2 regions of the Pseudoalteromonas sp. GutCa3 genome follow, and region 2 is predicted to be linked to the other one. Evidence: riboswitches for the same ligand, from Rfam matches in the RefSeq annotation. Region 2 holds a riboswitch; the other holds the start of a gene.
What was found. A riboswitch is a leader RNA that binds a small molecule or an ion and turns the genes downstream of it on or off. The one in region 2 is predicted to bind lysine.

Region 1 (14,470 bases), on a different contig from region 2:
GGCTTGCGCTTCAACAGACTGCTGCATTACATCAAACTGCTCTAAGCGTTTTAGGGCGCTCTCTGCGCTCATAAGCTCATCGTATAACGCGTCTTTTTCTTTTTGCTTGTCGGCAACGTTTGCAGCAACATCGCGTTGTTGCTTAAATTCTTTAAGTGAATGCTCAAGTGCACTGAGCTGAGCGGTTAATTGCTCTTTGTTTTCGCCGCTTTGCATTTGCACTGGCGAGAGTTTTTTAAGCTTAATGCTCGCACCTGGCAGAGTTAGTACACCGCCTTTAACGTTTTCACTTAATAGCGATAAAAACTCACCAAATGCGTCTTCGTCATCAATGGTTATATCGCCATTGGTGGTGGTCGCAAACGAGAGAATATCTGGGTTTAAAATGCGCGATATTTCTTCTACTTCTTTTAACGAGAGGTCTTCGCGCATACGGGTAAACAAATTAAACTCAAGGTTTTTAAGTTGCAGCTTTAAGCTCTTAATTTGTTTTTGTGTTTCGCTAATGCGGTAGTCAAGCGTATGTAGGCTTTGCCCTTGTGCGCTGGTTATAGAGTGCGAAAGCGACTCGTAATCTTGCTTTAACTGAGTCAGGCTGGTTTTAAGCGTGGCTTTATTTACCAGTTCAAATTCACTTTTAAGCGCATCGTAATCTAAAAACCACTGCTCAATTTGAGTTTGTCTGCGCTCTATATCGCGCGATTGCTGTACGTATAGGCTTTGCTTTTGCTCAAACTCGTGTTTTTCGTGCTCTATATCTTCAAGCGCGATGGCAAGCTCAGAGAGTTGCGATTCTTGATAAGTATCAAAATCAATCAGTGCTTGGTCAATTTTAGGGGCGTACGCCGCCAATTTACCTTTAAGCACGGTTTGGTTTTCAAGCATTGATTCAAGCGCGGCTATTGGCTCTTGCATTGACTCAAGGGCTTTTAATTCGCGTTTTGAGCGATTTACTTTATCAAACGAGCGACGCCATACTTCATAAAAGTCGACCTTAGAGTTCGACATATGGCGTTCAAACACGCGTAGCATAAAGCGTTTTACGTCGCTTGCGCCTAATTTGTGTAAGTTAAGAATACGTCTAAATATTTCTTTATAAATAGAAGAGTCTTGTACATTATTTAGCGGGATCATTTTTAGGTTAATGTCGCCGTCAAAAGGCGTTGCGCCGCCAGTCAACAGCGCGTTTAACTCTTGTGCTTTTAACTCAATAGGGTTGTAGTTAAGCGATTTTAAATGGTTGAACAGCTTGGTAAATTTAATAATAGTTTTACCTTGCGTATACTGCTCTAAATCAAGCTTACCTTGATAACAAAAGTACTGATGCGCGTAACCGGCAATTTTACCAAGTCCTGCAACTCCAATTACTACCGAGCCATGAGGCAAGTTAGCTTCTAGTAAAATGTAGGACTGATCGGATGAAAAATAAAACTTACGGGTTTCATCTAAATCGTGTCCGTCCCATTCTGTTAAGCGCAAATCGTTAATAAGCGGAAACTGCAGGGCGTTAATAACCGAGCTTTTACCGGTGTTATTGGGCGCGCAAATAGAGCTGCTTTTATCAAGCGGGATCACACATTTTGCATAGCCTGCGGTGTTAAGTAGGGCGAGTTTGCTTAGTCCGTATAGATTTTTCATTCCTCGTCCTCTGTAATGTAGGTTTCTTCGTTTACTTCCATGAGTGCATCTATGTAGCGGTGAATTGGCGCTTGTAGCATAAAGCCGCCTTCTACTTCACGGGCTAAACCTAAGCGCACCATGCGCAGGTAAACGTCTTTACGCAAATCCGATCCCGAAAATATCTCAAGCTGATCAAACAAATGTTTGTTAATTTGCACCAGCGTTTGCATAAGCTCTAAATCGTTTACGTCGTCAAACAATGCGCGCATTGGATCTTTACCCGTATTGGCGTAGTGCTCAATTAAAATGTAAATGGTGAGTGCGATAGCGCGAGATATTTTGCCCATATTGGGTGTGCTTTCGTCGCTACCAAAGTAATAAAAGCCACGGCTGTCGCGTTTTAAATCGTTACCTAGGGCGGTAAATAGGGCGGTGTAGTCTTCTATGTGTTGGTCAAGCTCTTGCCACATTACGTTGTCTTGCTCGCAAATGTGATAACCCGCTACTAATTTTTTATTAATGGCTTGTAGATGGGTTAGCTCGTCTAAGTTTATGTGTGTCATGGTTTATTTACCTGCCTTTGAATCTGGCTGAGGCTCTGAATTAAATGGATATAAAGAAAAGTGCTGACCGGCAATTTTTACGCGGGCTTTTTCATCGCTTTGAATTATTTTAATATCGCTGTCGCTGACTAATTTTTGATACAAAAATAGCATTTCGTCGGCATCGAGATCTGGATAGCTTTCGTCTAAAAATTGCAGCAAGGGCTGCGGCTTTTTGCGTTTTTTATTAAAGCGCTTAGCAAAGCTGGTTTTAACATCGTTGTAGTCAGGAATATTAGGCGTAACAAATGCAGGCACGTCTTGCTGGTCAGGCAATTGGTATTCTTCGTGTTCAAATTCAACCAAGCTTGCCATGTAAGCCACAATATGGCGTTGCTGACCAAGCGAATATCGCTGCGCGTCGCTTACAAAATGTGGTTGCACAGCACTTAGCATATTGTCTACGCCATTTTTACGTACAAGCCCAAGTACTTTGGCTGCTTGGCGAGTAATTAAGTTATTACGACGTAGCTCTTCACGTAGTGGCATAAGCATATCGGCACTTTTACGTAAGCTTTCTCGGCCCATTAAATGCATTTCGAGTATACGGGTACGTAATTGCTCCAGCATACGTTTGTCGTTATACGCTTTACCTGAGCGCTCAATGTGCAGTATTTGCTTACTTATTTGCTCTTCAATGAGGGTAAAACATGCATGAAACTCACCACGAATATCAACCATTTCAAGCATTGGCTCTATGTATTCGTCAAAGGCTTCTATTACTGCTTTATAACGTTTTTGCAGCGATTGCACTGCATTATTTGATTTGGCTTGTTCAACAATATTTAAAATAGCGTTTTCGTTGTGCGTATAGAGCTTCATTATTTTACGCACCCGATCATCCATAATGCGGCTGTAGCGGCGTAAGTCGTCAAAGTCTTCTATTTCGCCAGCGTTATCTAGGCGGTTACCTAAGCGAGCTAGGTCCTCTACTAATACGCTAATTTCTTGCGCTAAACCTAAATGCTCTTCTTGCAGTAAAAAAGTAGCAAAATCAGCAATAGCACGATTTATTTCAAGCTGAGAGGATTTAGCCAGCGGAATTAAAATATCTTGGTTTAACAAACGATTTGTTTCTTTATAAATGCGTTCGTTTGACCACGTAGGCTGCTTTTGCTTAATCGCGTTTTGTACGTCTTTTAGGCTAAAGTCAGCCATTTTAAAACGTTTAAATAATAGCTCTAATACACCCCAATGTTCGGTTATGGTGTTTAGCAGCTTTTTAGCTGGGATCATAAGGGGTTACAACATCCTAGTATTTTATTATTGAGTTCTTTTAGAAGACTCATTATTACGTATTTTTAATTAACCTTGTCTGTATATAGTATTCGTTTTTAAGACCATTTAATAATAGTTTTTGCATAGAGGCAGTGCTAAAATTCGCGCCGAAAATAGGCACATGAAATGGAATGTTATTTGTGTGTTCTTTAAAACTATATCAAAGGTTGTTTAACTACCATGGTTTCCTCGATTATTCTAACCCTGATAGCGATTGCATTTTTACTGATCGTTATAGAAGATATAATCCATGTAAATAAAGCTAAAACCACGCTGTTTTTTGGTACGCTTTGCTGGATTCTTCTTTTTATATACCCTCTACACGGGCAAAGCCCCGATACGATTCAACATCTTTTAAATGAAAATATTTTAGAAATTGCCTCATTATGGCTATTTTTAATGGCTGCAATGACCTTTGTAGCGTATTTAAATTCAAAGGGGTTTATAGAAAATATTGTGCACCGTGTTATGCCAAAAAGTATTAGCGAAAAAAAGCTCATGTTTTTGGTGGGTGGTTTTGCGTTTTTGTTTTCGTCGATTTCAGATAACGTAACAGCGACGCTTATATCGCTTGCGGTTGTTATGTCGTTAAAACTTGAACCTAAAAAGCTCGTTAAATACGCCACGCTTATTGTGTTTGGGGTTAACTCAGGTGGGGTATCGCTAATAACAGGTGACGTAACCACACTAATGATATTTTTAGATGGCAAAGTAACCATAGCTCATTTATTACTACTTATAGCGCCAGCACTTGCAAGCGTTATGCTGCTAGCCGCGTTACTGTCTATAGGTATGAAAGGGCGTGTTGAGTTTGCTAGTGCAGGTAAAACCCGCATTGAAAAAACCGACATAACCATTGCTGTTATATTTTTATCTACCGTAGTGAGCACACTTACGCTGAGTGTAATTTACAGCGTACCGCCTCTATTAACCTTTTTGTTTGGCTTGTCAGTGATGTTTTTAGTGGCGCAATTTTTAATGCGCAAAAAAGACATAAACAAAGACATAATCGATTTTGTTCGCGATATAGAATACGACACATTATTGTTTTTTGTAGGCGTACTTTTACTTGTAGGCGCACTTAAAGAAATTGGTATGTTGAGTAAATTTACCGACCTATACACGGTAATGGCACCAGAATACGCAAACTACTTAATGGGCATATTATCAGCAGGGGTCGATAACGTACCGCTTACCGCTGCATTATTAAAAGCTAATATAGTAATGAGCCAACAACATTGGTTGTCGTTTACGTATGCAACGGGTGTGGGCGGTTCAATGCTTATTATTGGTTCGGCTGCGGGCATTATTGCCATGAGTAAAGTTAAAGCGCTTACCTTTATGAGCTACTTGCGTTTATCGCTGCATTTATTAATTTGTTACACGGTTGGATATGCGGGCTCGTATTACATGGGCAGTTTTATTTAACTCATAAATTATTAAATGCTTGACAGCTAGACGTCTAAACGATAACTTTCAAAGCCCCGCTACTTAGTGGGGTTTTGTTTTATTAGCCACTGGTTAATAAAGCATTCAGAAGAGGTGCGATACTTAGGTACTTAATGTTAGGCGACGAAAGCCGATGATCATTAAGGAGGGAAGTACTCGCCGAGGAAAATAATGGTACGTCATCATTGTTTTTCGGTTTATGGGGCTGAATCCTCAAAACTGTCACCAATATAGGTGGAGAGCTTCTGGCAGTGGACTTATCTTCAAGCATTCCTTTGCCAAGTTCTTCTTGTTTTATTGCGGTTTGGATACCGCGAAAGGAGACTAAATGACTACCCAATCAGTGCCACAAACAGTATCAGGCGCAAAATCAGATTACATCGTTGCCAAATTTGGTGGAACAAGTGTTGCAAATTTTGAAGCGATGAGTCGCTGTAGCGAAATTATTGTTGCAGATAAAAGCGTACGTATTGTTGCCGTGAGCGCTAGTGCCGGCGTAACTAACCACTTAGTTGCACTGTGCAAACCAAGTATTACCTCAAGTGAGCGCCAAGAACACATAAACGGTGTGCTTGCTATTCAACAAACTATTTTAGATGAGTTATCGCTAGATGCCGATTTAGCGGTTGGCTTTAACGAAACCCTAAAAGCATTTCAAACATTGGCTCAAGAGTCACTAACAACCGATCAGCAACACGACGAGCTACTTAGCTTTGGTGAGCGTTTGTCGTCGTATTTGTTTGCACAAGTGCTGCGTTTACAAGGTTTAAACGCCGATCGCTTTGATGTGCGCAAGGTGCTTAAAACCGACAGCCAATTTGGTAAAGCAACGCCTAATGTTGCAGCCACAGCGCAAGCCGCTAAAGAACATTTAATCCCGTTATTAGACGCTCAAGTCATTGTGACTCAGGGGTTTATTGGCAGTGACGAATACGGCCAAACCACAACGCTTGGACGAGGTGGTTCAGACTATAGCGCTGCATTACTAGCTGAAGCAATCAATGCTAAAAGCGTGCATATTTGGACCGACGTAGTGGGCATTTTTAGCACCGACCCGCGTTTGTGCTCAAAAGCGACGCCTATTGCACGTTTAAGTTTTGACGAAGCCGCCGAAATGGCAACCTTTGGCGCAAAAGTATTGCACCCAGCGACTATTTTACCAGCGAGCCGTAGCCACATTAATGTGTTTGTAGGTTCTAGCCGAGAGCCTGAGCGTGGCGGTACATGGATTGAGCGCGAAAAATCGCAGCAACCAGGTATACGCGCAGTAACACAACGTAAAAACCAAATTTTGCTTACGCTTAAAAGCCCAGAAATGCTACTAGCAAGCGGCTTTTTAGTACGCGTATTTACACTATTAAGTGAATACAATATATCGGTAGATCTGGTAACCACATCAGAAATCAGCGTAGCTATAACCCTTGATAACGCGCAAAACGCATCGCGCCCAGAGCTTGATCAAGAATGCCTAGATAAGCTTGCAGAGTTTTGCCATGTTTCGGTAGAAAACAACCTAACACTGGTAGCACTTATTGGCTCTGAGATTCAATTACGCCAACACGAAATGAACTTAATGAGTGTACTAAAAGACTTTAACATTCGATTAATTTGTCACGGTGCTAGTAAGCACAACTTGTGCTTTTTAGTAGAGCAAACTGAGTCAGATAACGTAGTGCAGTCTATTCATAGCCGTTTATTAGAAAACGATTTTGCTGCGTAAGTAATCGTTATTCAGGAAAAGCACCTAGTAAAGTTACCTAGTAAAACTACCTAGTAAAGTTACCTAGTAAAGTTACTTAACAAAGTCGGTTAATAAAAAGCATCGCCAGTCGGTGCTTTTTTTATGCACCACACTCACATCAAAACAAACATTGTTGTCACTGCTATCAGCTACAGTAATGCTATTACTGCAAGCGCTAAGCTTTGCACTATGTAATTCGTCAAACACATTGGGGCTAAGTAATTTTGCAATAGGGCGGCTGGTGGCTTTAGCAAGTGACTCTTTTAATGTCCAAATTCTAAAAAACGTATCTGCTTGGGCTTGGGTATTAGTGGGCTCAGTGATAAGTGTAATTTCATCATTATGATAAAAATGCTTAGCGAGCTTTTCAAACGGGCGCTTTAGGCTTACTTTTTCAATATCAAAACCAAACTCACTTTTATCAAAATTTAGCGCGACCCCAACTAAACCATGCGAATGCGAAATACAGGTATTTATAACATCATCACCCACGTGTATTTGCAGTTTTGAGCTTGCTTCGTCAAATTCTGTACTCATTTTATTAAGGGCTACGTGCGCATGTTGCGGCTGCGCTACTTTAATAAGGTGTTTTAGCAATAACCGCGTAGCTAAATATTCTTGCTTAGCTTGCACTCTTTTACGGCGGTTTATAATGTTTAACTCAAATGGGCTTAAGCAATCGGGCAAATTAAAGTCACTAAGCTCAAGTGTTTTAGCATTAAATAATATAATACTGTTACTCGCAAAAGACAAATTTGCCAATTGAGTTGAAGTAATACTCAAGGCGTTTTTAAAATAGTGTTCAGTCATAAAAGCCCTAAAGCAAAAGAAGTCGCTGATATTGTGAGCGGTTAACGCCACTAATAAAGGCTGGGTACAATTTTATTACTCAGCTGGCATGAAATATGGTTTAATTCACAATAATCAAAATAATAACAGATTTGTAGATGTATGGCACAAGTGCGTGATGGGTTTCAAAGCCGACTTGGTTTTGTTTTAGCCGCTGCTGGCGCAGCAGTGGGTTTAGGTAATATTTGGGGTTTTCCTACGCAAGCGGCCAACCATGGTGGCGGTGCATTTTTACTGGTTTACTTTATTGTTATATTTTTACTTGCGCTTCCTGCGCTGTATACCGAACTATATTTAGGTCACAAAGCACAAGCTAACCCTGTAAAAGCATTGGGCGATGCATGGCAAAACACTAACCGTAAGGTTGGTGCTGCGGCAGGTTATATAGGCCTTGCGGGCGCAGTTGTTATGCTAAGTTTTTACTCAATAGTAGCAGGGTGGATGCTCTCGTACGCTATTGAACCTATAACAACCTTTTTTGGGTTTACAGGCGCAAGCGAGTTTTTACATAGCGACTCAGTGCTGCGTAATTTTGTATTTACGCCGCTTATGCTTATTTTAACTGCCAGTATTATTTTAAAGGGTGTTAAATCGGGAATCGAAACCTGGTCGCGCCGTTTAATGCCACTGTTACTTGTGCTGCTTGTTGGTTTAATTGCCTACATTGCAACACTCGATGGCGCAAGTGAAGGCTTTGCTGCGTATTTAATTCCTGATTTTAGCCAAATACTCGACCCTAATTTAATTATTGCTGCAATGGGGCAAGCGTTCTTTTCGCTCTCTTTAGGTGTGGGCTGTATGATGATTTACGGCTCGTATTTACAGCCAGATGCTAATTTACCAAAGCTCACCGCAGGTGTTGCACTACTGGATACAGGCGTTGCTTTTTTAGCGGGGTTACTTATTATTCCTGCTATTTATGTGGCGCAGCACAACGGTGTTGAAGTATTTAGTGGTGGTAAACTGATTGGCGAAGGGCAGCTTATTTTTGCTATTTTACCTGAGCTATTTAGCACCATGGGCGAAATTGGCTTATTAGTTGGTTTATTGTTTTTTGTATTAATGTCTATCGCATCGGTTACGTCAACAATATCGACCACCGAAATTCCGGTAGCGTTTTTAGTCGAAAATCACAACGTTAGCCGCACCAAAGCAACATGGGCAGTAAGCGCCGTTGTACTTGTGTGTGCAAGCGCAATTATACTAAATTTTGATTGGTTATTTGGCTTAGTTATTATGTTATTTACCCAATACCAATTACCGCTTATGGGCTTGTTTTACTTTATTACGGTAGGTTGGATGTGGCAGCGTGGTAATAAATTACATCAAGCAACAACCGGCGTACATTACTGGTTTGCTCAGTATATTCGTTTTGTTTGCCCAATATTAATGACCTTGGTATTTGCAAACGTTGCCTTTGGTTAATTTTATCTAAGCCCTAAAATAAACTAATAAAGCGAAGTGAGTTTAAAACGCACTTCGCTTTTTTTGTGCCTATTATTTAGGTAAAGCTAAGGTATTTATAAAACCTCATTAGTTAGAGGTTTACCTTCATTTACTTCAAGCGCGTTAAGTAGGGTTGTGTTTGCTATCTCGGTGAGTGCCTCTTGGGTAAAAAAGCCCTGATGGCCTGTTACTAAAACATTTTTAAAGCTCACTAAGCGCGAAAATATATCGTCTTGATTTATTTCGTCGCTGTGATTTTTAAAAAACAGCTCCGACTCTTGCTCGTAAACGTCGAGCCCCAAGTAGCCTAATTTTTTAGTTTTAAGTGCGTTTATACACGCTTTGCTGTTAAGCAGTGCACCGCGAGAGGTGTTAATAAGCATTACACCGGTTTTCATTTTACTAAATGCCTCGTCATCTATTAAATGATGAGTTTGCTCCGTTAAAGGGCAATGCAAAGAAATCACATCGCTTTGGCTAAGTAAGGTGTCTATATCGGTAATTGTATAATTGCCAGGTTGTGCGTAGGGGTCGCACACTAATACTTTAGCGCCAAAGCCATTTAAAATGTTACACAGCGCAAGGCCAATTTTACCGCAACCTACAATACCCACGGTTTTGTTGTGCAAGTTAAAACCTAGCAATCCGTTTAAATCAAAGTTGTCTTCGCGTACGCGGTTATACGCTTTATGGGTTTTACGGCTAAGCGTTAGCATAAGCGCTATACAGTGCTCAGCTACGGCTTCTGGGCTGTAAGCCGGTACGCGTAATACTTTAATTTTATGTGCTTTTGCTGCAGGTAAATCAACGTTATTAAATCCTGCACAACGCAGCAAAATAGTTTTTATACCTTGGCTTGCTAATTGTTCAATAACAGCAGCATTTACGGTGTCGTTAACAAATACGCATATGGCATCAAACCCGCTTGCTAGAATAGCCGTTTGTTCGCTCAAGGCTTGCTCAAAATACGTTATTTTTATATCACGGTGATCGCGTGTACTTTGTTCAAAAAAAGGCAGTTCGTACTTTTGAGTACTAAAAAAAGCAATGTTCATGGTAATAGCCTCGACGCTTAAGGAGTATTATTTATTACTAATACAATAAACTACTTTATAAACCTGTGCTTTAGTAAAACGCATTTTATTGATTTAAATTAAGCCTTAAGCGGAGCCTTACTTGGGATAAACAAAGGTATTTTTGACGATACTTTTTTACCACCTTTAGCAGCGTTTAACTTTGCGGCTTGCAGTAGGTTGCTTTCTATTACTTGTATAAGTGTTTCGGGCTTAGTTCGCGGTGCATAACGCGCAACAAGTTGCCCTTGTGAGTTAATTAAAAACTTAGTGAAATTCCACTTAATAGCACGATTTTGCGAAATACCCCGCGTATGCGATTTTAAATAATTAAACAACGGATGTGTTTCTGGCCCGTTTACCATTACCTTACCAAATACCTCAAACGAGATATTAAATTGATCTTGGTAAAAGTCTTTAATGGCTAAATTATCAAGCGGCTCATTTTGGCCAAACTGGTTACACGGAAACGCAAGTACAGTAAAACCATTGCTTTTGTATTGCTGATAGAGCTTTTCGAGCGCATTTAATTGCACCGAAAAATTACACTTACTCGCTGTATTAACAATAAGGACGGTTTTGCCCTGTAATTGGCTAAGAGAAAAATTTTCACTGTTATAAAGTGGTGCATTAAATTGATAAATACTGTCCATAGGTTACCTACTTACCTTTCCCGCTAAGGAAATTTTATAAAGACTTTCATTCGCTTTTTTATCGACCGGTTGACATAATCGAGGTCTAGTTTCTAAGTTATCAGTTAAATAGGTCATTTTTATGTCAATGAAAGTCGCATTTATAGGTTTAGGCGTAATGGGTTACCCAATGGCGGGGCATTTAGCAAAAGCAGGGCACAGCGTATGCGTTTATAACCGCACACAAGCTAAAGCACAAACGTGGACTGCAGAACATTCAGGAAGCTTTGCACCAACCCCGCGCGAAGCTGCCAATAATGCCGACATCGTATTTATGTGTGTTGGTAATGATGACGATTTACGCTCAGTTGTGTATGGCGACGACGGCGTGTTAGCGGGCATGTTACCGCACACTATTTTGGTAGATCACACCACAACCTCAGCTGAAGTAGCACGTGAAGTGGCTGCAAAAGCGGCTCTGCAAAATATCGACTTTATTGATGCGCCTGTATCGGGCGGACAAGCTGGCGCCGAAAACGGCGTATTAACGGTTATGGCGGGTGGCAGCGAAGCCGTATTTGCTAAAGTGCAGCCAGTTATGGCGGCGTTTAGTCGTTTTAGCCAATTACTAGGCGGCGTTGGCTCGGGACAACTTTGTAAAATGGTTAATCAAATTTGTATTGCTGGCGCAGTGCAAGGGTTAGCCGAAGGCTTACATTTTGCCAAGCAAGCTGGGCTTGACGGTGAAAAAGTTATAGAAACCATTTCGAAAGGCGCAGCCGGTTCGTGGCAAATGGAAAACCGCTACAAAACAATGTGGGCGGGTGAATATGAGTTTGGTTTTGCCGTAGATTGGATGCGTAAAGATTTAGGCATTGCACTCGATGAAGCTAAAAACAACGGCGCTACTTTACCAATGACCGCAACGGTCGATCAATACTACGCCGACGTACAAGCACTCGGCGGCGGCAGATACGACACCTCAAGCTTACTAGCACGCATTGAAGCGCTGCATAAAAAATAACGTTTACGTTGAGTATGTCGATGTAGACGGCAAGCTTGCTTGCGTGACGAGCAAAGCCCGTAAAGTGATTTATTCACAAAGAGGTTATGAGGCGCTGCGCTTTTAGAGGAAGTAATAGATCTAAAAAATTATTGTTTTTATGTCTTCTCATTTACTCCTCATTCGCTTCTCTTTGTGAAATAAATTTTGCTTTGTTTGTAGTGGTACAGATATTAATAAACAATAACGCGACGCTTTATTGCTAAAGCGTCGCGTTTTTAATGCGTTATACAAACAAAATTACATGCTTTGAGCGTAGTTATATAGCGCCTTTAAAATTGTAAGATTTTTTTCGCTGTCGTCATGCTCATGCGCTAGGTTCTCAAGGGTGATCATAAAATCTTGCGCGTTAATCGATGGTTGATCTTCCCCGTGCATTAACTTGTTTTGGCAATACTGGCGCCATTGGTCAAGCTCTTGCTGGTTTAGCGTTTCAGGCCAGTTACGGGCGCGGTATCTAAACAACAAGGTATTAAACTTTTTATCTTCAAAGTCTAACTTCAACCCAGCTAACTCATCTGGTTTTGCATCACGAATAATCGCAAATTTAGCTTTATCAGCATGGCTTGTAAACCCATCGTAAAGTAAGTAGTCAACGTTAGTGGTTGCGCTGTAATCGCCTTGCTCGTTAAACACTTCGGTTACTTTATCGCGAAGGTCGGTATTGGCTTTTAAAATAGCTAAATTAGCTAAGCACTGCTCGCGGTCAATCCCAAGGCGGGCGGCGTTTTCAGGCAATAATGTTTTAGCTGGGGCTAAAATAGGGCACTTGTTTAAATGCACTAGTTTTAAGCCAACAGGTAAATCGTCCTCGGCTAAATCTACACGTTTGGTGTATAAACGTTTGCGTAACTCTTCTACGTTTAAATCAATGAGTACTTGCGGGTTTTGGGTTAAATCAAAACAAATAACCGCGTTTTTATTAACCGGATGAAAGCTCATTGGTGCAACCCAGCTTGTACAGCCTTGTGTTGCAGGTATGCGCGACGTGGTATGCACCAGCGGCGTCATGTTAAATACATCAACCAATTCAGCAAGGGCTTTTTTGCCACGCAGCCCAAAAAAGAAGTTATACAGCTTTGGTTGCTTTTCTTTTATTAGCTTAGCCAGTGCAATAGTGGCGGTTACGTCGCTTAGTGCATCGTGCGCTGCAGCGTGTTCAATACCATTGGCTACCGTTAAATGCTCTAACTTAAAGCTTGGGCTACCGTCTTCTTTTAGCGGCCATTCAATGCCTTCAGGGCGCAGCGCATAACAAGCACGCACTAAATCAATAATATCCCAGCGGCTATTGTTATTTTTGTATTCACGCTCGTATGGGTCGTAAAAGTTACGGTAAAAGCTATAACGACTTACTTCGTCATCAAACCGAATACTGTTATAACCGGCAACACAGGTGTTTGGCACGCTAAATTCGGCATGAATTTTTGCTATAAACTCAGCTTCAACTAAGCCTTTTTTCATCGCCACTTGTGGTGTAATACCCGTAATTAAACAGGCCTCAGGGTGAGGCAAGTAATCCGCTTGCGGCTTACAATATTCAATAAGTGGCTCGCCAATAATATTTAAATCAAGATCGGTACGAATACCCGCAAATTGGCTTGGCTTATCCTTTTGAGGGCTCGCTCCCCAAGTCTCGTAGTCGTGCCAATAGATTGTTGCTTGATTTTGCTCTTGATATGCCATTTGAAAACCCTGAGTAGTTAACTTAAAAACGCCTAAATACGCGCCAAGTTACTAAAATAATGAATTATTTAGATTATGGCATATGGGCGAGGGAGTTTATAGGTTTGGGTGAGTTGAAAAGTATTAAAGTTTAAGTAAATGCGAGCAGAGAGTAAGAAACTTCGATTCGCATTTACTAGTACAAATAAACTTATTCAGGGACCAAAAAATTCACTTTGGTTTTAATGTTCATACAGTCAGCTAAGAATTTTTTGTAACTGTAATCCCTAGAAAAATATGAAAAAGATTTCAGAAAGTAATAATCATGTGCTGTAGTGTATCTTTGCCCAATAGTTTTTGATATTTCATTTGAATATTTGAAGTCTATGGTCGGACTTAAATCGAGGTGTGTAATCCCTGTTATGGGTTGATGGCTCATTGATGCACCAAATTTACTTAATTCATTTAGGTATGCCTTGATCTTCTGAGGCCAACCGAAAACAATAACTGGACCAACGGATACTCCTGTTATTGCATCTTTGTGCGCATCAAGCCAATTTATCGTTGTATTAACTGAGTCTTCTGTTTCACCAGCAAAAAGAAGTATATTAACTTTAACTTTAATATCATTATCATAAGCTTGCTCAATAATTCTAGAAGCTTGGGAAAGGTACTTTTCAGGTTTTTTAGTTTTATTCATGTTTATCAATTGATTATGATCAGCACTTTCTAAACCTAAATCAATTATTTCTAACCCTGACTTTTTAAGTTTTTTAATATGAGATGGCTTTATACTATCGACTCTAGCTTCTGTTCTCCATTTAAAAGCTTGTTTACTTTTGTCTTTATTAGCTATTAATTCATCTATCCAATTTTCATTCGAAGCGAAGAGTGAGGCTTCAAAATATAGGTTCATTGGCGTCAGTTCGTCAAATATAATAGTGCCCTCAGATTCGGAGGTGATCAATTTTGGAGGTTTTAGCTTCTCTAAAGGTTCATCTTTTTCTTGACAGAAATTACATCCCATCCCACAGCCTCTTGATACTTCTAAA
Region 2 (16,738 bases):
CCATTTTCAAAACCGTCATGCTGTACAGTAGGAATACTGCCAGTACCGTCAAAAGTATAGCTATTAATAATACCTACAACGTTAAAACGGTCAGTACCTGCTCGGTCATTTTCGGCTGTTGAGCGAGATACATCAAATTTAGCTTTTAATGACTCGTTTACTTGCCAATCAACGTTAATACCAAATGCTTTATTAGTTACATCACGTGAATTACGTGTATGCGATACAAAGTCACTTGCAGGGTCGCCACTTGGCGCGCCTAAACCAACTTCTTGAGAGAAAGTTAAAAGAGTGCCTGTTTCTGGATCAATCGTTGCACTGCCTACGCGGTCTGGTTCAAACCAAGATGCTAAATCGCGTACTGTTGAGTCAACTTCGAATTTTGAAATCATGCCATCAACAGTAATCGTAACATCGTCAGACGGTGCGTATTGAAGTACTAAACTTGCATTTGTACGCTCGCGGTCTTGCTCATCAACTACTTGGTCCCAGTTACGAGGAATGTAAGCATTTTCAAACAATACACCATCCGTTGGATTAGAAATTGTTTGGCCACCGCGCCAACCAGCCGTTAAAATTTGGTTATTTTGAAGTTTACGTTGTTGATTAGTGATGGCAAAAAGCACACCTAGCTTGTCATCGTTAAACGTATTACTTATTAAGAATGATGTTGATGGAGATACTTCTTCAGAAAGGCTTTCGTACATACCTTTAACTGAACCTAAAATATGTAAACCACCAAAATCAAAAGGACGTGCTGTAGTTACGTTAACCGTACCACCAATGCCGCCTTCTTGAAGAGTTGCTGTATTACTTTTATAAATATCAGCACCGGTGATTTGATCCGCAGCCAATACATCAAAGTTAAATTCACGACCTGCACTGTCTGTCGCAATTTGACGACCATTAACAAGTACAGTATTAAATTGTGGACCAAAACCACGAATAGTTACCGCTTGGCCTTCACCACCACTACGGTCAATTGCTACACCTGTAATACGTTGCAGAGATTCTGCTACGTTTAAATCAGGAAATTTACCAAGATCTTCTGCTTTAATCCCGTCTGTAACAACATTAGATGCTTTTTTATCTAACATTGATGAACGTAAGCTGCTGCGGATACCCGTTACTGCGATAACTTCAACATCTTCATTTACTACTGTAGGCGTATTGCCTTCAGCGCCTTGAGCTGCAACGTTTCCGCTTGCCAATATGCCTGTGATAGCAATACTGATCGCGGTTTTCTTGTTGAACGATAACTTATTGTTAATTATCATTTTTTAAAAACTCCTGATTGTGTGTAGTCGTTGTGTCGTTGTGGTAGTGCATATAGTTTCAAATACTATTTATATTATAAATACTTTAAACCAGCAAAAAGTGCAACCTTTTCCTGAATTATGGATAGCATTTAATCACTGTATTTTTGCTTTTAATTTTCTTTAAATTAACATTAGAATGCTGTATTCACTCAGAAAAAGAGTAAATAATAACCTGTTCGTAATCCTCTCCCGGTAATAAATTAGCTTTTGGAAAATTTTCACGATTTGGCGCATCTGGCCAATTTTGCGCTTCAAAACACAAAGCTTGTCGTGCTTTAAAAGGCGCACCTACAAAGTTAGCGGTGTATAACTGCATGCCTGGCTGCGTACTTTTAAGGGTTAAACTAACGTTCGTGTGTGGCGAAGTTAATGTAGCCATCGTCTTTAAACTGCTGTCATCATTAAAAATATAGCAGTGATCAAAGCCATTTCCAGCTTCTAGTTGAGGATGAACGGCGCTTAAGGCCTCACCAACTTGAGCTGGCTTAGTAAAGTCAAAGCAGGTACCGGTGACTGATGCAGATTCATTAAGTGGAATACTAGTTGTATCAATAGGAAGATAGTAATTGGCATTAACTTGAACAAGGTGTTCATTAATTGATTCGCTGCCATCAAGATTAAAATAGCAATGGTTGGTAAAGTTAACGAGCGTTTCTTTATTGGTTAGCGCTTTAAAGTGCAGAGTAAGCTCGCCGTTTTTAGCGCTAATCGTTTGCCAAACCTGCAACTCACCGGGGAAACCTTGTTCGCCGTCGGGCGAGCAATAATAAAGTTCAACTTCACTTTCAGTTTGTTTGGTTACTTGCCAAAGTACTTTATTAAAGCCTTTAACGCCGCCGTGCAGGCTATTAGGGCCGTTATTTGCTTCTAGTTGATACTGCGTACCAGATAAGTTAAAACGCCCCTTTGCAATGCGATTAGCGTATCGACCTACTGTAGCGCCAAGATAAAATGGGTTTTCAAGATAGTATTGAGGATCATCGACGCTAAGCGTCATTTCTTGTTTTTTAAATTTAATGCTTTTTATTATTGCGCCAAATGGCAAAATTTCAGCTGTTAAATTTTGACCATCACTGAGCTGAATAACTTGTAAAGGTTGGTTATTGGCAATAGATGTCACACGCATTCTCCAATCAAATTACCGAATTAACATTTCCTGTTATAACGGCGCAACAATATATAATATAAATAGTATATAATTGAAGCCTGTAACTCAATCTAAATACGTTGAAATTTCTCGACAAATATTTACAGCTGCCATCATATATTTACAATAATTCAGCTCAGTATGGGCTTATGTAAAACATAAGCCTCGTAAGGTTAACTGCTTTGGTAAATGTGCTCGTTAAGCGCTGCTTTTTCGTCAATGCTAAGCGCTTGTTTTGATTTAGCAATAAAATCATACCTCACCATAACGGCCTTACCTATTGCGCAGCATTTATCGTGTTGCCATGCTTCCTGTCTCAGCGTAAAAGAGCTAGTGCCTATATGCTCTACAGAGGTTTTTACGGTCACTTCGTGGCCATAAAATAATTCGCCCACAAACGACACTTCAACTTTGGCGATAATCAATTTCCAATCATGTGGATTTAAGTCCGGTGTAAAAAACTTAAAAATAGGTCCACGTGCGACTTCAAACCATACAGGTAGTACGGTATTGTTAATGTGTCCGAGTGCATCTGTTTCGCTAAAGCGCGGCATCACTTTTTCAATAAACATAAAAATCCAATAATAATTATATAAAGGTAAACCATGACGGACTTTATACGCGTTGTTGATAACGCATTAAGCGATGAGTTTTGCGATGAATTTATTACCACATTCGCGCAAAGCCCGCATGTAAAACAAGGGGTAACATCGGGCGGTGTCGACTTAAAGAAAAAAGACAGTCACGACCTACACTTAAATAATCACCCCGAATATGCACAACAATTAAAACATATACAACAAACGACTGCACAGCATGTTTTTAAGTATGTTGAAGAACATATTTTTATGATGATTGGGGCGTTTGGCTTAAAGGTCTATCACCCAAAAACAGGTGACGTTGTCGATTTAACCCAAGAGAATTTTGAAGAAGTGGGTAAACCGCAATTACCTTTGCTAGTTCAGCAAATTTTTAGACTTGGTAATATTCAAGCGCAAAAATACGAAGTAAATAAAGGTGGCTACCCTTACTGGCATAGTGAAGTTTACCCGCAGCTACAGCATAATGAAGCACTGCATCGCGTGTTGTTATTTATGTTTTATTTAAACGATGTTGATGAAGGCGGTGAAACGGAGTTTTACTATCAAAACCGTAAAATCGCCCCTAAAAAAGGCACTATGGTAATAGCCCCAGGCTACTTTACACATACTCATAGAGGCAATAAGCCAGTATCAAACGATAAGTATATTTTAACATCGTGGGTGTTGTTTAATCGTGCAGAACAAATATATAGTGCGCCAAAGAGTTAGCGCACCAAAATCAGTATTATTTAACCGAGCAGTTCATCAAATAAATTAAACAACTGATCTAGCTCTTCAATGGTGTTGTAGTGCATACAACCAATGCGCACTACACCGCCTTTATCAAGCACATCTAATTGCTTGCACAAACCTTGCGCGTAAAAATTACCATCCCACACACAAATATGCTGCTTACCTAAAAATTCTGAAACGGCGCGTGGCTCAAGCCCTTCAAAAATTAAAGCAAAAGTAGGTGTACGCTCATTTAAGCGATCAAAGTCATCAATACCAAACAACTTAATGCGTGGGTAGTTTACCAAGCGCGTTAAAAAGTGCTCACTAAGCGCCATTTCGTGTTGTTTAGTTTTAGCAAAAGCCACACTTAACTTTTCGCGGCGTGAATGGCTATCGTCAAGTTCGCTAATTGCTGCAATGTAATCAACAGCCGCGATAAAACCCGCCATGGCTTCAAAGCTTTGTGTGCCGGTTTCCCAACGACCTGGTGCTACGTCTTTAGCTGGCTCAACTTTATAAGGCGTAAACCCGTCTAAATGTTCTTTTTTACCGTAAACCATACCTAAATGCGGGCCAAAAAACTTATATGCAGAGCAGGCTAAAAAGTCGCAATCAAGTGCTTGTACGTCTACAAGTTCGTGCGGTGCGTAATGTACGGCATCAACATAAACAAGTGCGCCTACAGCGTGAGCAAGCTCAACAATACGTTTAATATTATTAATTGAACCTGTGGTATTTGACGCATACGTTACCGCTACAAGCTTAGTGTTGCTGTTTAATAAGCTTTCAAACTGCGCCATATCTAAGCTGCAATCTGCTTCGTTAATAAGCGCTGTATTTACCTTTACGCCTTTATCTTCTGCGGCTTGTTGCCACGACGATACATTTGAGAAATGATCGGCATTGGTTACAATTATTTCATCACCAGCCTGCCAGTCGCGTGAAATAGCACGGCTAAAGCTAAATGTTAGGCTGGTCATGTTTGGACCAAACACAATTTGTTGTGAGCTAGGTGCATTAAGTAAATCAGCGGCTGCTTGACGCGCATTCGCCATCAATTCAACGGTTTTATCACTTGAAAAAAACGCGCCACCTAAGTTTGAATTATAATGACCTAAATAAGCTGTCATCGCATTAAGCACCGATGTTGGTACCTGCGAGCCACCCGGTCCGTCTAAAAATATTGGCGATTTACCATCAACGTTTTGCATTAATGCAGGAAACTGCTCACGTAATTGCGTTATGTTCATGCTTATTCCTTAAGACGTTAATACAAAACAATCCAGGTAACCTGGTTTGCTAGCATCAATTTTGTTCATAGGTGTTGCGTTGTGCCACACTTCACGGTCGTTTATTAATGCAAACATGCCGTCTTTTATTTCCATTTTAAAACAAGGCTCAGCTTGCTTGTTTTCGTATACAAGTAGCTCGCCGCCTTCTAAGTTTTCATGAGAAACGCCGCATATACATACATGGTCAAAACCATCTTGATGCACGCCTTCTGGCGCTGCCGGCGTATCGCTGTTAATTGCAAGCATACGGAACTGATGAATTTCAATATCACGCTGTTCATCAATACCGGTAAGTTGGCGAAACTCATTTACAATGCTTTTCATGCCTTCTGACTCAAGTAAACTTTGCTCTAGGTTTTCGTAAGTACGCTCTACATTACCTTGAAAAGTATTAATTGAATCGTCTTGAACAAATGCTTTGGTTTGTTGTAACTTTATTTCACCATTTTGCATTTTAACTACTGAGTAACGACGTTTACGAAAGGCGCCATCTGCATAAGGATTTGCAGGCAGGTTATCAAAAGAAGGCTTAACCAAATCAATATTTGCTTGGTTAACAAAACGTAGTTGCAGTAAATTCTGGTTGTTTAATGCTGTCATAAAATCTCGCCTAAAATAATGAGAATATTGATGAGGATTTTAATGCATTTTGATAGGAATTTTTGCGCGATTACTTACTTTAAAAGCAACTTAAGACTAGATTTAATACAATAATATAAAAAAAGAAGCATGAACTATCTAATATTTATTTTAGCCAATAAAAAACCCGCCTAAGCGGGTTTTTAAACAAACTCTAAAAATTATACAGCTTGTTGAATAATCACGTTGTCTGCTTTTTTAGTGTAAGCAGGCATACGGTGGAAGTTCAAGTAACGGTATGTATCTGACGCCGTTGCATTGATCTTCGCAGCATATTCTTGATACTCAGCAACTGTTGGTAATTTACCAATGATTGCAGCAATTGCAGCAAGCTCAGATGATGCTAAGAATACGTTTGCGCCATTACCTAAACGGTTAGGGAAGTTACGTGTAGAGGTAGACACAACCGTTGCTTTATCTGCAACACGTGCTTGGTTACCCATACATAGTGAACAACCTGGAGTTTCGATACGTGCGCCAACACGACCAAAAATACCATAGTAACCTTCTTCTGTAAGTTGGTCTTTGTCCATCTTAGTAGGTGGAGCAACCCAAAGCTGAGTCGGAAGTTGACCTTTAAAGCCATCAAGCAACTTACCAGCAGCACGGAAGTGACCAATGTTAGTCATACAAGAACCGATGAATACTTCATCAATTTTCTCGCCAGCAACATCAGAAAGAAGACGCGCATCATCTGGGTCATTTGGAGCACAAAGAACTGGCTCTTTAATCTCAGCTAAATCAATTTCAACGATATGCTTGTACTCTGCATCAGCGTCAGCTTCCATTAGTTCTGGGTTAGCTAACCAATCTTGCATTGCAGTAATACGACGTTCAATCGTACGTACATCGCCGTAACCTTCAGAAATCATCCACTTAAGCATAACAATGTTTGATTCTAGGTATTCAGAGATAGACTCTTTAGATAACTTAACAGTACAACCTGCTGCCGAACGCTCTGCAGATGCATCTGATAATTCAAACGCTTGCTCAACAGTTAGGTGCTCAACGCCTTCAATTTCTAGTACGCGACCAGAGAATTCGTTAATTTTACCTTTTTTCTCAACTGTTAATAAACCTTGTTTGATACCGTAGTAAGGGATTGCATGAACAAGGTCACGTAAAGTGATGCCTGGTTGCATTTCGCCTTTAAAACGAACCAAAATAGATTCAGGCATATCAAGCGGCATAACACCAGTTGCTGCTGCGAATGCTACTGCACCCGAACCTGCTGGGAATGAAATACCTAATGGGAAACGTGTATGTGAATCACCACCAGTACCTACGGTATCTGGTAATAACATACGGTTTAACCACGAGTGAATAATACCATCACCTGGACGAAGTGAAACACCGCCACGGTTCATGATGAAATCAGGAAGCGTATGGTGAGTGCTTACATCGATAGGCTTAGGATAAGCTGATGTATGACAGAATGACTGCATTGTTAAATCTGCAGAGAAACCTAAACATGCTAGATCTTTAAGTTCATCACGTGTCATAGGACCTGTTGTATCTTGCGAACCAACAGTTGTCATTTTAGGCTCACAGTACTGACCTGGGCGAATACCTGCAACGTTACATGCTTTACCAACCATTTTTTGCGCTAGTGTGAAGCCTTTATCAGAAACTTCTGTTGCTGTTGGTACTTTAAATGTATCAGTTGCACCTAAGCCAAGAGATGTACGCGCTTTGTCAGTTAAACCACGACCGATAATTAGTGGAATACGACCACCAGCACGAACTTCATCTAAAATCACATCAGATTTAAGCTCAAAAGTAGAAATCACTTTATCAGTACCATGTTGCTTAACAACACCTTCGTACGGATAAATGTCGATTTGCTCGCCCATGTTGAGTTCATCAACATTTAATTCGATTGGTAATGCGCCTGAATCTTCCATTGTATTGAAGAAGATTGGAGCAATTTTATTACCTAGACATACACCGCCAACACGCTTGTTTGGTACGAATGGGATATCATCGCCCATAAACCAAAGTACAGAGTTAGTTGCAGACTTACGAGAAGAACCCGTACCAACAACATCACCTACGTAAGCAAGTGGTAAACCTTTAGTTTTTAATTCTTCAATCTGAGTAATTGGACCTACTTCGCCCGCTTTATCAGGTGTAATACCATCGCGTTCAATTTTTAGCATTGCTAAAGCATGAAGTGGGATATCTGGACGAGACCATGCATCTGGTGCAGGAGACAAGTCATCAGTATTTGTTTCGCCAGTTACTTTAAATACAGTAACTGAGATCTTTTCAGCAACAGCTGGCTTATTAGTAAACCATTCTGCATTTGCCCAAGACTCAATAATTTGCTTAGCGAATGTATTACCTGCTTTTGCTTTTTCTTCTACATCGTAGAACGCATCAAACATAAGTAATGTATTTGAAAGGCCTTTAACTACGATTGGTGCAAGTGTTTCGTCATCAAGTAGGTCAATCATTGGTGCGATATTGTAACCGCCCAACATTGTACCTAATAATTCTGCCGCTTTTTCTTTAGAAACAAGTGGAGAATTAGTTTCACCTTTAGCTACAGCTGCTAAGAAGCCCGCTTTAATATAAGCAGCATCATCAACACCTGCTGGTATACGCTGAATGAACAAATCTAAAATGAATTCTTCTTCACCTGCAGGTGGAGTTTTGATTAATTCAATAAGATCAGCAGTTTGCTGAGCATCTAATGGCGCTGGTACGATACCTAACGCGGCACGTTCTTCTACGTGTTTACGATATTCTTGTAGCACAATATTGCCCTCTTGGTGACGTGAAAGTATCCGGTAGCGCTTCAAGCGCAAATAAGTTACCCAATACTTATAGTATTCTAACGCGTAATTATAAAGCTTTTATGGATAGATGAAAATCCATCCAGTTACGCAACTGATTATACCGATTATAAATACTATGAATAGTGGTTGTAGTAAAAACTATTTTCATGAATACTTGTTAAGTAAGAATCATTACCATTAAACAATACTAATTTATTACAGGCATAAAAAAACCCAGCACTTGGCTGGGTTTTTATTACAAACTATTTAATTAACGTAAAACTTTAACGTTTTTGATAGTTTTGATATGCGCTTCTACACGACGGTTTTCTGCGTTTGCAGCTTTAGTGTTTGCATCATTTTTAAGACGCTCTTCACCTAAACCAACTGTAGTAATACGGTCTTTAGCAATGCCATCAGTAACTAATTGCTTAGCTACTGCATCAGCACGTTTTTTAGATAACCATTTGTTGTAAGTTGCTTTACCTACAGAAGAAGTGTGACCTTCTAAAAGTACTGTTGTATCTGGGTAATCTTTTAAGAATGCAGATACTTTTTCAATATCGTTTAAGTACTGAGTAGATACTGCTGAAGCATTGTTAGGGAAAGTCACTAATAAGCTTACAGTCACTTCTTTATCTTCATATAAAGTACAACCAGTGCCATCAACTGCATCAGTCATAGGTGTGTTAGCACACTTATCATCTGCATCAGGAATGTTGTCGTTGTCGCTATCTGTAGGAGCTACAGCTACTTCAATTACCTTAGGCTCTGGAGCTGGTTTAACTGGCTCTACAGGAGCTGAATTTTGGCCAAATAAGTAGTTAATACCAATTTTAGCGCCTACATCTGTGTAACCACGGTCAAGACCTTGGTATACAGCTGTTTCAGCATTTACAAATAAGCCATCTGTAATGAAATGTTGGTAACCAACACCTGCATTTAAGAATGTATTGTCATCTACTACGTCTATTTCTTTAATACCGAAAAGACCGTAGAAAGGACCGCCATTTAAATGGTAAAGAGCATCAATACCGTAACGCTCGCCATCAATACCGTTGCGGTTGCCAGCAACTTTATCAAAAGCATTAAAATCCATATCTGCATATTCAAGACGTGCGCTCCAGTAATCACTGAAACGGTAACCGGCTTCAACACCCCAGCCAGTTGATTCATTTACATCAAGACCAGCTTGAGCACGCATGTTTTTCCAAGATGCGTCATAATAGTCGCCAAATGCGCCAATGTAGAAACCTTCTTCTTTATCAGCAGCGAATGTAGATGCGCTAGTTGCAGCCAACGCGATTGCAATTGTAAGTGATTTTAATTTCATTGTTTTCTTCCCATTTGAACAATTTTAAATTGTAGCTAATCGATACTAGCTCAATCAGTTTTATATAGACTAACTGAGCCTTTGTTAATCAATACTTAACGAAAAATAAAGTTTATAACTTTTTTCTATGCCTCGTCACAACACACATCCACTTACTATAGGCGAAATTAAAACTTTATTGAAAAATAAATATAGTAGTTTGTTGTAAATTAGTACTTAGCAAGGAATGTAAGAGCAATTAAATTAAATGCACTTATAAATGCAAAGAAATATTGCTTGGCTTTAATTCGGCGCATAATACCACCAGAATTAACATTACCCTAGGTATATGCACATATTTGATTAAAAAATGACTCTTTTTAATCATGTAGTTATACTCAAAGTTAAGTATTAAGTACCACAAAAAGTTTGGTAATCATTATCATTTATCGGTGCAGCCTGAAATTCTGATAATTTTTCACTGTCAGAATACGGGTTACTGGCTATTTTTATAAAGCGCTGTAGTAACTCACTAGACCCTGTAGCGTTATATTGTGCAATTATTTCTTCGATCACATGATTACGCGGTATTACACGAGGATTTGCAGCTCTCATTATTTCATAACTATTATCGTCGGTTAAGCTTACCCACTTAGCTCTCCATTCAATTAGCGACTCAGGTATTACTGTTTCTTCTTTTAAAGATTCAGTAAGCGCATCGAAGGTATTGGTGTAATCGAGCTGATTATCTTTTAATAGTGCTAACAACTCTGCGATTAACTCGCCACTACTATTGCAAGATTCATTTAAACCCAGCTTTTGTCCCCACATAGCCGTAAACTCAGTATTAAATTGCTCAGCAAAGCTATTAATGTATGGCGTCATTAACGAAACAGCTTGTTCGTCATCATCGCTGATAAGCGGTATTAAACTTTCAGCTAAACGAGCACAGTTCCAGTTAGCTATATTAGGTTGATTACCAAATGCATACCGACCTTGTTTGTCGATAGAGCTAAATACAGTATCAAAGTCAAAGCTATTCATCATGGCACACGGGCCGTAATCAATGGTTTCTCCGCTTACTAGCGTATTATCGGTATTCATTACTCCGTGAATAAAGCCAACACGCATCCAGCTCACAACTAGCTTAACTTGGTTTTTAATCACAGCGCCTAAAAATGCTAAATAGCGCTGCGATCCTGTATCTGTTATTTCTGGGTAGTGTCGCTCTATAGCTAAATCGGCTAAATTTTTAAGTCCTTCAACATCGCCTTGCGTCGCTAAATATTGAAACGAGCCAACACGAATATGGCTCGTTGCTAAACGAGTCACTATGGCGCCTGCTTGTGGCGGATTACGATAAACCGTTTCACCACTACCAACAACCGCTAAGCAGCGTGTGGTTTTAATGCCTAGTGCATGCATTGCCTCGCTCATTACGTATTCACGAATAGCAGGACCAAGAGCACAACGCCCATCTCCCCCTCTTGAGTAAGGAGTAGCACCAGAGCCTTTTAATTGAATATCCCACAACTGGTTTTTATCATCATTAATAGCGCCCAGTAAATGCGCTCGCCCATCGCCTAAACGTGGTGAAAAATGTCCAAATTGGTGCCCAGAGTAACCAAGTGCTACTGCAGGAATCGCCTGTTTTTCGTTACCGCTAAAAGTGCTAGCACGCAAATCAGCTGCAACGTTAATATTAAACTCTTTTGCTAAGCTCTCGTTCCACAGTAATAACTGAGGAAAGGCAACACTTGCAGGGAAATCTTCTATCGCAAAGTTTTCCGTAATGTCTGTGTATCTTGGCACTAATTTCATGGTAATTCCTATTATTGCTGACTTATACCAACACGGTTGTCACCTACGCCATAGGCCACAATTAAGCTCAACTCTTGCATACTTAAGCCACTTTGCTTTTGCATTTCGTTAAAAAAGGCTTGGGCTGCACTCAGTGATTTTTTAGTTTGTAAGCCGCCGTCTATAATTTTATGGGCACGCAAATAATTCTCTACATCGCGTGATAGTAAAAAAGTATCTTTACCAAGTGCTCGCAGTGCATAAGGCCCTGTATTTCCGCCTAAACGCGCACCATGCTTTTTTAAATACGCCCATAAACCAATAATATCGTCTGTTGGCCAATTAGCGATAAACTGACTAAAACTGCCATGTTCCCCTGCTATTTCGTGGATCATGTAAGCATTTTCGGTAATTGTTTTTACTTTTTTATAGTTACGAACAATTCGCTCATCCGTTGCTTTTTGTTCCAGCATATCAGGTGGCATCATTAATAACTTATCAACGCTAAAATCCCAAAAAACCTCTCTAAAGCCTGGCCACTTATTATTAATGACTGACCAATAAAAGCCACTTTGAAATACTTTTCGAGTAAATTCCTCAAGCCAATCGTCGTCACTTAACGTGCTTAGTTGTTTTTTAGATAGCGGTTTTGCGAGTAATAACTTAAGCATTTTTTCAGAGCCTTTTCGCTCTACCGCTCGCTTATAAATATCGCTAAATTTTTCCATCTGATTAATACCTTACTTCTACTATGGGTCTAGTGTACGAGAAAAGCACCCAATACGTAACCACCCCTCTTTTCGGTGAATTAATCTGTATTTAGTAGCTTGACACCCAGATGGCTAAAATGCTTTAATCGCCGTAATTACCCTATTTAAATTGCACAGGTTTGTAAGTTTTACTCTACAAACAGGTGCAAAGGGCTAGAAGAGGTGCGTTATTCAGGTAGCGTATGTTAGGAGCGCAAACTCCAGTGAGCATACGTGAGGGGAATTAACGCCGAGAAGTAACCACTTTTGCGAGGTGTTTATTTCGGGCGACTAGGTTGAACCCTAGCGACTGTCACCAATAGCTGCTTATAAAAAGCAGCTTATTAGTTTGGTGGAGAGCTTCTGGTCTTAAATATTAAGGCCGTGCGCCCTATTATTTTAAGCCCATTCGCTCTTCGAATTATTAGTTCGAACGACGTTAATGCGGCTCCTTCCATAAAGCTTTTTAACTCTTCGAATAATATCAATTGCATTAAATTAGTTATCGCTAAAATGATCACGTTTTTAATAAAGTTGGTACAAATTATAAGTTCGTGAGAGATGATCAACAACTTCAATTTAAACGACTACTCATTGTGGACCGCGCTCGTAACGCCATTTGATCAACACGGCGATGTTGACTACAACACGTTAACTAAGCTGGTTAGCGAGCAAGAAGCAGCGCATAACGGTATTTTACTACTTGGCAGTACGGGCGAAGGTTTAGCACTCACGCTAAAAGAACAACAAGCCATTGTTGAACACGTATGCCAACTAAAACCAGCAGTACCACTCATGGTTGCTGTGGGCGGTAGTAACTTAAAGCAACAAATTGAGTGGGTTAACTACTGTAATACACTCCCAATTCATAGCTTTTTACTTGGCTCACCGCTTTATGCAAAGCCCGGCGCTATAGGTCAAACTCATTGGTTTGAAAGCCTACTTAATGCAAGTGCTCACCCGTGTATGCTTTATAACGTACCGGGTCGAAGTGCTGTTAGCATTCCAACGGCAACAATTCAAAACTTACAAAATAATAAAAATTTATGGGCGTTAAAAGAAGCGAGCGGCAGCATTGCTCAGTTTGAAGCTTACCGCCAAGCTGCGCCTAATTTAGCTATTTTTAGTGGCGACGATGCGCTGATGCCTTATTTTGCTCAAGCTGGCGCAAAAGGTTTAGTGTCGGTAGCTGCAAATGCATGGCCCGCACAAACTCACGAGTTTGTTAAACGCAGCTTAAGTGGCCAACACCCTAATTTATTTGCCCAGTGGTCAAGCGCTATTAATAGCTTATTTGCTGTCGCAAACCCTATTCCCGTAAAGGTATTGATGCATTTGCAAGGCCGCTTAAGCAGCCCGCAACTTCGTCCACCTTTAACACACCTTGAGTTAACTCAAACCGATTGCATCACAACTGCAAACAACACCATTTTATCTTGGCATTAAATACAGGTTTTTATAATGAGCTGGTTAGAACTATTAAATAATTTAGAATCGGGCGCAGTACGCGCAGCATCACAAAACGAAAGCGGCCAATGGCAAGCTAACGTAGAAGTAAAACAAGGCATTTTGGATGCCTTCAAAAATGGCACTAATACTGAGTTTGCAGGTGGTTTTGTTGATAAACATAACTTAGCTCCGCAAGAATTTAGTACTGACGATGGCGTACGTATGGTGCCGGGTGGCTCTAGTGTTCGCCGTGGTGCTTATGTTGCTAAAGGCACGATTATTATGCCACCAGCGTATGTAAACATTGGTGCATACATCGACGAAGGCACAATGGTAGATAGCCACGCATTAGTTGGCTCGTGTGCACAAGTAGGTAAAAACGTACATTTAAGTGCTGCAGTGCAGCTTGGTGGTGTACTTGAGCCAATTGGTGCAAGCCCAGTAGTTGTAGAAGACGACGCCTTTATTGGCGCTGGCTGTATTATTGTTGAAGGTGTAGTCATTAAAAAAGGTGCAGTACTTGCCCCAGGCGTGCGTTTATCGGCGACTATTCCGGTATACGACTGCGTAAACGAGCGCCAACTAGATAAAGGCGAGCCAATCCCAGAATACGCGATTGTAATACCAGGCTCTCGCCCTGCGTCAAACGAGTGGGCGCGCGAGCAAGGCTTAAGCATGTCGTGTGCGTTAATTGTTAAATACCGCGACGAGAAAAGCGATGCATCGTTATTGCTTGAAGAGGTTTTACGATAATGAGCTTTTTGAGCACGCCTATCAAAACCGCTGTAAATACAATTACACAACAACTTGATACACCTTTTTTTGTTTACGACCTAGATCAACTAAACGCGCATCTTGCACGTTTAGTTGCGCAAACCGATGTAAAACTGTGGTACGCGGTAAAAGCAAATCCACTGTCTAAAATTATTCAAAGCTTAGACAACGCTGGTTTTAATTTTGACGTAGCAAGTAAAGGTGAGCTTGAGCAAGTGCTAGCACAAGGTATTAGCTCACAGCGCGTGCTCAACACAGGGCCTGCAAAAAGCCCTAAACAAATTAAACACTTTATTGAGCGCGGAGTACGTATATTCGTAGCCGAAAGCCTCAATCAAGTACGTTGGTTAAACCAACAAGCGCAACTACAAAATACGCAGTTACAAGTATTACTGCGAGTGCAATTACGCTGGCCTGAAGGTGAAAAAAACCCACTGGGCGGCGACAGCCTCACACCATTTGGTTTGGGTTGTGATGAGTGGCAAGCACTCAATGTAACCGACTACCCTGCACTTAAGTTTGACGGCTTACATATTTTTCAGTGGGGCAACATGCTTAGCACGCAAAAGCTAAGCGAATTGTGGTCACAAATGATTGCACCACTTAGCCAACTTGCCAGCGATTTAAATATTAGCCTTAAAATTCTCGATTTAGGTGGCGGCTTAGGTATTCCTTATACACAAAGCGAAACAACACTTGATTGGGATGACTTAATAGCTGCACTCGCTAAAATTAAAAATGATGCGGGCGTAGAAGAGTTATGGATGGAACTTGGTCGTTATGCCGTTGGCGAATGTGGTCATTACGCAAACCCAGTAATAGAGCGCAAACAAAACTATAATCAACAGCAAGTAATTTTAAGCGGCGGTATAAACCACTTATTACGCCCTGCTGTTACCAGCCAAGATTTTCCTGCTGCGTTACTGCGTGAATCCAGTGCTAAAACTCAAGCGGTCACTTTATACGGCCCGCTTTGTACAGCGCTTGATTGCTTAGGTGAGCATAACCTGCCAAGCGATTTAAATGAGCACGACTGGCTAGTGTTTAGCCAATGCGGTGCTTACGGCTTTACCGAAAGTATGCCGTATTTTTTATGCCACGAGCTCGCCGGCGAGTACACATTGCAAAACGGTGAACTTACCTGTGTTCGCCAAGCCGAAAATGCCAGCCACTACTTAAGGTAATAAGCATGAGTAATACAACACACATCGGCCAAGAGAACATTGTAGTAGGGGAAGTTGCAAACGGCTTACCGCTTACAATTCCTGTTTATCGCTTAAAAGGCGATGGCACAGGGCCTAGTGTTTATGTTCAGGCCAATATGCATGGCGCTGAAGTGCAAGGTAACGCAGTTATTTTTCAGCTACTTGAGCAATTAAAACACCTAAACCTTAATGGCGATATTACATTAGTACCTTATGCTAACCCAATTGGTTGTAATCAAAAATCTGGCGAGTTTACCCTTGGCAGGTTCGATCCGATTACGGGCACTAATTGGAATCGCATGTATCACTACAATAAAAATTTAGTGGCACAGTTTTCACAAAATCATACCCAGTATGACGACGCTACATTAAAAAGTAACTTCAAACAGGCGCTTATTGACGAAGTAGACAGCAAACTTAACGGCCCTGCTTATTTACTTAATACGGGTAAACGCATTGCACTTAACCTACAAAAGCTCGCTCATCAGGCTGATATAGTACTCGATTTACACACAGGTCCTATTTCAAGCAAGCATTTGTACTGCCCAACCTATGCAACCGACAGCGCGCGTTACTTTAATATTGAGCATGTATTGCTTATTCCTAGTGATTTTGACGGTGCTATGGATGAAGCTAACTTTTGCCCATGGTGGCATTTGAGTGATGCACTTAGCGAGCAAGGTCGTGAATTATCAATACCTGTAGAAGCATTTACTGTAGAGCTAGGCAGCCAAGAAAAAATAGACTTAAAAGAAGCACTAAACGATGCTAACAGCATTTTAAGTTACTTAAATCACAAAGGCGTATTACAAAACGCACCGCATACGCCAGCCAATATGACTCGCTATGCATGTAATTTAGATGACTACTTTGCTTATTACGCCCCTATTGGCGGCATGGTTGAATACTTAGCCCCACTTGGTGGGCACATTAAAGCCGGTGAGCCTATTGCTAAT

Region 1: linked by a shared signal. The riboswitch ahead of lysC (lysine-sensitive aspartokinase 3) and the one ahead of dapA (4-hydroxy-tetrahydrodipicolinate synthase) in region 2 are both predicted to bind lysine.

The regions. Positions count from the first base shown of each region.
Region 1 is NZ_PJBK01000091.1:1,927-16,396, forward strand. Features, by position in the region: gene CXF64_RS16920 (ATPase) at 1-1,638, opposite strand, end outside; gene CXF64_RS16925 (condensin complex protein MksE) at 1,635-2,183, opposite strand; gene CXF64_RS16930 (hypothetical protein) at 2,187-3,458, opposite strand; gene nhaD (sodium:proton antiporter NhaD) at 3,681-4,928, shown strand; lysine riboswitch at 5,030-5,202, shown strand; gene lysC (lysine-sensitive aspartokinase 3) at 5,278-6,669, shown strand; gene CXF64_RS16945 (4'-phosphopantetheinyl transferase family protein) at 6,742-7,500, opposite strand; gene CXF64_RS16950 (sodium-dependent transporter) at 7,642-8,964, shown strand; gene CXF64_RS16955 (2-hydroxyacid dehydrogenase) at 9,060-10,040, opposite strand; gene CXF64_RS16960 (glutathione peroxidase) at 10,139-10,711, opposite strand; gene CXF64_RS16965 (NAD(P)-dependent oxidoreductase) at 10,833-11,714, shown strand; gene sbcB (exodeoxyribonuclease I) at 11,994-13,439, opposite strand; partial or broken gene CXF64_RS16975 (radical SAM protein) at 13,630-14,470, opposite strand, start outside.
Region 2 is NZ_PJBK01000047.1:85,897-102,634, forward strand. Features, by position in the region: gene CXF64_RS08875 (TonB-dependent receptor) at 1-1,277, opposite strand, end outside; gene CXF64_RS08880 (aldose epimerase family protein) at 1,465-2,439, opposite strand; gene CXF64_RS08885 (acyl-CoA thioesterase) at 2,640-3,038, opposite strand; gene CXF64_RS08890 (2OG-Fe(II) oxygenase) at 3,072-3,776, shown strand; gene CXF64_RS08895 (cysteine desulfurase-like protein) at 3,797-5,032, opposite strand; gene CXF64_RS08900 (2OG-Fe dioxygenase family protein) at 5,042-5,674, opposite strand; gene acnB (bifunctional aconitate hydratase 2/2-methylisocitrate dehydratase) at 5,875-8,472, opposite strand; gene CXF64_RS08910 (OmpA family protein) at 8,765-9,826, opposite strand; gene CXF64_RS08915 (protein adenylyltransferase SelO) at 10,217-11,626, opposite strand; gene CXF64_RS08920 (DNA-3-methyladenine glycosylase I) at 11,638-12,333, opposite strand; lysine riboswitch at 12,525-12,725, shown strand; gene dapA (4-hydroxy-tetrahydrodipicolinate synthase) at 12,916-13,800, shown strand; gene CXF64_RS08930 (2,3,4,5-tetrahydropyridine-2,6-dicarboxylate N-succinyltransferase) at 13,816-14,556, shown strand; gene CXF64_RS08935 (PLP-dependent decarboxylase) at 14,556-15,761, shown strand; gene CXF64_RS08940 (succinylglutamate desuccinylase/aspartoacylase family protein) at 15,767-16,738, shown strand, end outside.